DNA from 2 places in the Rhizobacter sp. P1_G5 genome. Region 2 is predicted to be linked to the other one. Evidence: riboswitches for the same ligand, from Rfam matches in the RefSeq annotation. Region 2 holds a riboswitch; the other holds the start of a gene.
What was found. Region 2 has a riboswitch for S-adenosylhomocysteine ahead of metH (methionine synthase). Riboswitches for the same ligand answer to the same signal wherever they lie in the genome.
Positions count from the first base shown of each region.

Region 1: another riboswitch for S-adenosylhomocysteine. It lies ahead of ahcY (adenosylhomocysteinase); the one in region 2 lies ahead of metH (methionine synthase).

Region 1 is NZ_JBFUCB010000132.1:732-4,796, reverse strand. It holds gene AC1D12_RS12065 (TlyA family RNA methyltransferase) at 1-237, opposite strand, end outside; gene ahcY (adenosylhomocysteinase) at 325-1,752, opposite strand; S-adenosyl-L-homocysteine riboswitch at 1,828-1,912, opposite strand; gene AC1D12_RS12055 (HAD-IIB family hydrolase) at 2,007-2,816, shown strand; gene AC1D12_RS12050 (hypothetical protein) at 2,827-3,879, opposite strand; partial or broken gene AC1D12_RS12045 (aldo/keto reductase) at 3,955-4,065, opposite strand, start outside.
Region 2 is NZ_JBFUCB010000110.1:6,785-9,826, reverse strand. It holds gene metH (methionine synthase) at 1-1,024, opposite strand, end outside; S-adenosyl-L-homocysteine riboswitch at 1,083-1,158, opposite strand; gene AC1D12_RS10665 (OmpA family protein) at 1,277-1,897, shown strand; gene AC1D12_RS10660 (homocysteine S-methyltransferase family protein) at 1,903-2,952, opposite strand.

The DNA.
Region 1 (4,065 bases), on a different contig from region 2:
GATCCTGCAATGCTTGAGCGCACCTTCCAGCTTGAGCCCACCACGCGACACGAAGCGCAGCTCCGCGTCGTCGGTGATCTCGAGCTCGCAGCCTTCCGGTACGTCCTCACCTGCCTTCCTGGGAACGGCCCAGCCCTTGGGGCCGAGCCAGCGGACGGCGCCCCGCTCGATCAACCGCTGAGCGGCCGATCGGGTCGGAGCAAGGCCTTCTTGAACAAGCAATTGGTCGATGCGCATCGGATGATCAAGCAACGCCCCGGGATCCGGCTTTGCCGGGCCCAGGGGTGGCGCCCCTCGGGGGCAGGAGCGAAGCGACTGGGGGGCTCAATACCGGTAGGTGTCGGGCTTGTACGGGCCGTTCTTCGACACGCCGATGTACGCGGCCTGCTCGTCCGTCAGCTCGGTCAGCATCGCGCCGACCTTCTTCAGGTGCAGGCGGGCGACCTTCTCGTCGAGGTGCTTGGGCAGCACGTAGACCTGGCCGACCTGGTACTTCTCGGGCCGCGTGAACAGCTCGATCTGCGCGATCGTCTGGTTGGCGAAGCTCGAGCTCATCACGAAGCTCGGGTGGCCGGTGCCACAGCCGAGGTTCACGAGGCGGCCCTTGGCCAGCAGGATGATGCGCTTGCCGTCCGGGAAGATCACGTGGTCGACCTGCGGCTTGATCTCTTCCCATTCGTACTTCTCGATCGCCGCGATGTCGATCTCGTTGTCGAAGTGGCCGATGTTGCAGACGATCGCCTGGTCCTTCATCGCGAGCATGTGCTCGTGGCGGATCACGCCCTTGTTGCCGGTGGTCGTCACGAAGATGTCGGCCTTGTCGGCGGCGTACTCCATCGTCACGACCTTGTAGCCTTCCATCGCGGCCTGCAGCGCGTTGATCGGGTCGATCTCGGTCACCCACACCTGGGCGCTCAGCGCGCGCAGCGCCTGGGCCGAGCCCTTGCCCACGTCGCCATAGCCGGCCACGCAGGCCACCTTGCCGGCGATCATCACGTCGGTGGCGCGCTTGATGCCGTCGACCAGCGATTCGCGGCAGCCGTACAGGTTGTCGAACTTGCTCTTCGTGACCGAGTCGTTCACGTTGATCGCGCGGAACAGCAGCGTGCCCTTCGCGCTCATTTCCTTCAGGCGGTGCACACCGGTGGTGGTCTCTTCGGTCACGCCCTGGATCTGCGCGCTCTTGCGGGTGTACCAGGTCGGGTCCTGCGCGAGCTTGGCCTTGATGCTCGCGAACAGGCAGGTCTCTTCCTCGCTGCCGGGCTTGTCCAGCACGCTGATGTCCTTCTCGGCGCGCTGGCCCAGGTGCATCAGCAGCGTCGCATCGCCGCCGTCGTCGAGAATCATGTTCGGGCCTTCGCCGTCGGAACCCTTCGGGCCGAAGTCGAAGATGCGGTGCGTGTAATCCCAGTAGTCGGTCAGGTTCTCGCCCTTGTAGGCGAACACCGGGGTGCCCTTCTCGACCAGCGCGGCGGCGGCGTGGTCCTGCGTCGAGAAGATGTTGCACGAGGCCCAGCGCACCTGGGCGCCCAGCGCCTGCAGCGTCTCGACCAGCACGGCGGTCTGGATCGTCATGTGCAGCGAGCCGGTGACGCGCGCGCCCTTCAGCGGCTGCGCCTTCGCGAATTCCTCGCGGATGGCCATCAGGCCGGGCATCTCGGTCTCGGCGATGCGGATCTCCTTGCGGCCCCAGGCGGCAAGCGAGATGTCGGCGATGGCGTGGTCTTGGGAAGGCTTGAGAACAGCGTTCATGTCGGGCTCCATTGAAAGGGACCCGCACGCGCATCGCCGTTGGCAGTTCAGAGACTCACCCACGAGGGACGATCGTGCGGGTGAGCGCGGTTGCAATTGAATTCCCGAGCCTGGGGCGGCTGTCGTGGCGACAGGCGGCCTTGCAACGCTCCTCGGAAAGTGCAGGGATTGTAGTCGCCGGATCGGGCGGATTCCAGTGCGTTGCGTGCGTTGTGGCGTGCGGTATGCCCGCGGGTCGTGCAAGACTGCAGGGCATGTCTGACATCGCGCCCCGCCCTCGCCCCCTTTCAGAACTGAGCCCCGAGCTGGCCCGCAGCGTGCGCGGCGTGCTGACCGACATCGACGACACGCTGACGCGCGACGGCGCGATCGAGCCCGAAGCGCTGGCGGCCTTGCAGGCGCTGCGCGACGCCGGGCTGCCGGTCATCGCGATCACCGGCCGGTCGATGGGCTGGAGCGAGCCGTTTGCGCGCGACTGGCCAATCGATGCGATCGTCGCGGAGAACGGCGCAGTCGCGCTATTCCGCAACGCGGCCGGCCACCTGCAGATCGAGTACGCGCAGGACGAGGCCACCCGCGCCCGCAACACGCTGCGGCTGCGGCGCACCGCGCAACGCGTGCTCGCCGAGGTGCCTGGCACGACGCTCGCGCAGGACAGCGCCGGCCGCGTCACCGACATCGCGATCGACCACAGCGAGTTCGCCCACCTCACGCAGCCGCAGATCGACGCGGTGCTGCAGGTGATGCGCAGCGAAGGCATGAACGCCACCGTCAGCTCGATCCACATCAACGGCTGGTACGGCGAGCACGACAAGCTGAGCGGCGCGCGCTGGATCGTGCAACGGCTGCTCGGGCGTTCGCTCGATGCCGAGACCCCCGCCTGGGCCTACGTCGGCGATTCGACGAACGACCAGGCGATGTTCGGGCACTTCCCGGTCAGCGTGGGGGTCGCGAACCTGATGCAGTTCGCCGATCGGCTGCACACCTGGCCGGCGTACCTGACGCGCAGCCCCCGAGGCGAAGGGTTCGCCGAGTTCGTTCAGGCGCTGCTGGCGCTGGGTTGAAACTGCGTCATCACGTCCTGGTTCCCGACATCAAGCCTCCCAACTTGAGCCCTTTGTCGTGGCCAAGGATCGCCGTGTGCTGCCCCAATTCGTACAGCCATGCGGCAGCAGGCTTGGAGCAATCGCCAAATTCACCAGCCGAGTGCAGCGCTCGGCACTGCTTGAACAGCGTCTTCGCGTGGTGAAAATCCGAGCTGGCCCAGGCCCATCCCTGGTAGCTGCGCATTGCCGCAACGGCGTGAGCAAGAACCTGGAAGGCCTCTTCACCGGAAAAAGCATGCTTCCGCATCAACCATGCACAGAGTCGAAACTGCTTCACCGGCCCGAATTCCGGGTCCTTGCCCTCCACGGCGTCACGCAGGAATTGAACAAGCTCACCCGAAGTGGCACTTTTATAGCCCTTGATCTTGAAGATGACGTCCTTCTGGAACAGTGGCGTGCGATTCTTGAGACGAAAGCCACTTGAGTCGCCCCGCAGTTCGATTTCTGTCTTGTAGGTTGGAATAGCCCCGCAATCGGCCGCGAAAACGGTGCGAGGTTCCGATTGCAGTGTGAGGGCGGCGCTTTCGAGCGGCACGCGCAGCCTGTCGAGTTCACTGCACAAGGCCTTGTCGTCGCCGAGGCGCTTCTTTGCGGACTTGCACCACCTGGCCAACTTGTCCAGAAAGCCGCGGTGCTCTGCCTCGACAGTGAAGCCCATCTCCAGGGCCAAGAACACATTCTCAACGTGCGTTGCCACATCATCGTCGCTCGTGATCAGTGCAGTGGCATTCTCGATGAACATCTCAAGGTTCTGGTGACTGGCACGGCTGCCGAAAGGGCCTCCTCGACGCAGAATCTCATCCACAGCACCGTGCTTCAGTGACTCGTTCATCTGAGTTCGATCGGCCTCCTCGCTGGCGGTCCCATCAAGCGAAAACCCGAGGGAGTCCTCCACCGACGAGTTCGAGTGGCGGGCCTTTTCTCGGTTCCTCTCGACATCCCCACGAACCTTCGGCCCATCCGAGCCATTGCGCCTCCGAGAGAAGGGATTGAAGCGCGACTTCTTGACTGACTCGAGCATGGCTACATCCTGACGAACTGGTTCTGCTTGGTAACCACCTCGCCTCGAACGTTCCTCCTCGACGCCCCTGACGGATCACCCCAGCCGCGCCGCCCGCTGCCCCGCCTGCCGCGCCAGCATCCACCCCGGGTACTCCGCCGGCAGCGCGCTGACCTGGTCCAGCGCCGCCAGTTCATCGGCGTTCAA
Region 2 (3,042 bases):
GGCTCAGGCGCTCGCGCACCGGCTTGGCACGCCAGGCGAGCTTGGCGCTGTCGTCCTTGGCGGCGCCCTTGGCGGTCTCGGCGATCTCGATGAGCCGCTCACCGGCGTCGGGGCGGCGATTCAGCACCACGTCTTCGACGCGCTCGCGAAGCGTCGGCTCGAGGTCGTCGTACACGCCGACCATGCCGGCGTTGACGATGCCCATGTCCATGCCGGCCTGGATCGCGTGGTACAGGAACACGGTGTGGATGGCTTCCCGCACCGGCTCGTTGCCGCGGAAGCTGAAGSWCACGTTCGASACGCCGCCCGACACCTTGGCGCCSGGCAGGTTCTGCTTGATCCAGCGCGTSGCGTTGATGAAGTCGACCGCGTAGTTGTCGTGCTCCTCGATGCCGGTCGCGATCGCGAAGATGTTCGGGTCGAAGATGATGTCTTCCGGCGGGAAGCCGACCTCGTCGACCAGCATCCGGTAGGCGCGCTCGCAGATCTCGACCTTGCGCTCGAAGGTGTCGGCCTGGCCCTTCTCGTCGAAGGCCATCACCACGGCCGCGGCGCCGTAGCGGCGCACCAGCTTCGCCTGGTGGATGAAGGGCTCGACGCCCTCCTTCATCGAGATCGAGTTGACGATGCCCTTGCCCTGGATGCACTTCAGGCCGGCCTCGATGACCTCCCACTTCGAGCTGTCGATCATGATCGGCACGCGCGCGATCTCGGGCTCGCTGGCGATCAGGTTCAGGAAGCGCACCATCGCCGCCTTGCTGTCGAGCATCGCCTCGTCCATGTTGATGTCGATCACCTGGGCGCCGTTCTCGACCTGCTGGCGCGCCACGCTGAGCGCCTGCTCGAATTCGCCGTTCAGGATCATCCGCGCGAAGGCCTTCGAGCCGGTGACGTTGGTGCGCTCGCCGATGTTGACGAACAGGCTGCCTTGCCCGATGAGCACCGGTTCCAGCCCGGACAGCTTCATCGGCGGAACGGGACGGGCGGTAGACGTCGGCGACGACAGAGAGGCGGAGGCGGTCATGGCGGGTCGGCTGGCACCGCCCCGGAGCTCACCCGGGGCGCATGCGGATTCATCATGCGAGGGGTGAGCGTGGTTGCAAGCTTCCAAGCCTGGCGGCAGCCCGATGGGCCGCCGTCGCAACGCTCCTTGGAGAGGCGCATTTTATGCGGCCAGGCCCCGTGAGCGGCTTGGTTACAACTCGGCAAGCCCCTGATGCGGTCGTGGTGCACGGAGCGTGTCCAATCCGGGATCCACGACTGGACTGCTTCTGCCGTGAACAACAACACACGATTCCTCGCTCTCTCCGTCGCGGTTGCCGCGCTGCTGGTTGCCTGCGGCGCGCCGCAGGTCAAGCCGCTGCCGGCGCCGGCGCCCTCGGTGCCCGGCTCCGCGCCGGGCCCGGTCTATGGCCAGGCGGCCTCCGGCGCGGCGCGCAGCTGGTCGCCGCAGATGGAGGCGGTCGAGCGGCAACTGGCCTCCAGCCTGAACGGCACGCCGATGGCGCTGGCGCGCACGACCGACGAGCGACTGTGGCTCACGCTGCCGGGCGATGTCGCGTTCGAGCCGAACCGCTCGGCGCTGAAGCCGGTCGCCACCGGGCTGCTGGACAAGGTGGCAGCGGTGCTGCGCAGCCAGCCGCAGCTGGAGCTGCGCATCGTCGGCCACACCGACAGCAAGGGCTCGGCGGCCGGCAACGATGCGCTGTCGCTGGACCGTGCGGCGAGTGCGCGCGACTGGCTGGTGGCGCGCGGCCTGTCGCCAGTGAAGATCGGCGTGGCCGGTCGCGGCTCGCGCGACCCGGTCGGCAGCAACGACGACGAGGCCGGCCGCGCGGCGAACCGGCGCGTCGAGATCCTGATCGGCGAACGGGCGGTGCGCTCAGGCAGCAAGTAGCCGGGCTACGCGGCCAGCAATCCTGAGAACAACGGATCGTGCCGCGAGCGCGGCCGGTACGCGCCGACCCGCTTCGCGATCTCGGCGATGTGCGCCGGCGTCGTGCCGCAGCACCCTCCGGCGATGTTCAGGAAGCCGGCGCGCGCGAACTCCTCGACCAGGCTGCCGGTGATCTCCGGCGTCTCGTCGAAGCCGGTGTCGCTCATCGGGTTCGGCAGGCCCGCATTCGGGTAGCAGCTGATGAAGGTGTCGCCGGCCACCTTGGCCAGCTCCTCGATGTACGGCCGCATCAGCGTCGCGCCGAGTGCGCAGTTCAGCCCGATCGCGATCGGCCTCGCGTGGCGCACGCTGTGCCAGAACGCGCTGACCGTCTGCCCCGACAGGATGCGCCCCGACGCGTCGGTCACCGTGCCTGAGATGATCACCGGCAGCCGCTCGCCGGTGTCTTCCATCAGCTCGTCGAGCGCGAAGATCGCCGCCTTCGCGTTCAGCGTGTCGAAGATCGTCTCCACCAGGAACAGGTCGCAGCCGCCTTCGAGCAGGCCCGCCGCCTGCTCGTAGTACGCGGCGCGCAGTTCGTCGAAGCTCACGTTGCGCGCGGCCGGGTCGTTGACGTCCGGGCTGATGCTCGCGGTGCGCGGCGTCGGGCCGAGCGCGCCGGCCACGAAGCGCGGCTTGTCGGGCGTGGCGTACTTGTCACAGGCCTCGCGTGCGAGCCGCGCGGCCACCACGTTCATCTCGCGCGCCACCTCGCCCAGGCCGTAGTCGTCCTGCGCGACGCTGGTCGCGCCGAAGGTGTTGGTCTCGATCAGGTCGGCGCCGGCCGCGAGGTACTGCTCATGGATCTCGCGGATCACGTCGGGCCGCGTGAACTGCAGCAGCTCGTTGTTGCCCTTCAGGTCCTTCGGATGGCTGGCGAAGCGCTCGCCGCGGTAGTCGGCCTCGCCGAGCTTGTAGCGCTGGATCATCGTGCCCATCGCACCATCGAGCACCACGATGCGTTGCGAGAGGATCTGCGGCAGGGCCGCGCCACGGGTGTAGACGGGGGCGTTCATTGCGCGATTGTAGGAAACCCTTGCAGCCCCGTCGCTCCAATGACAAGGGGACCCCAGTGACATTGTTGTCGCAGTGGCCCGGCCGGGGGG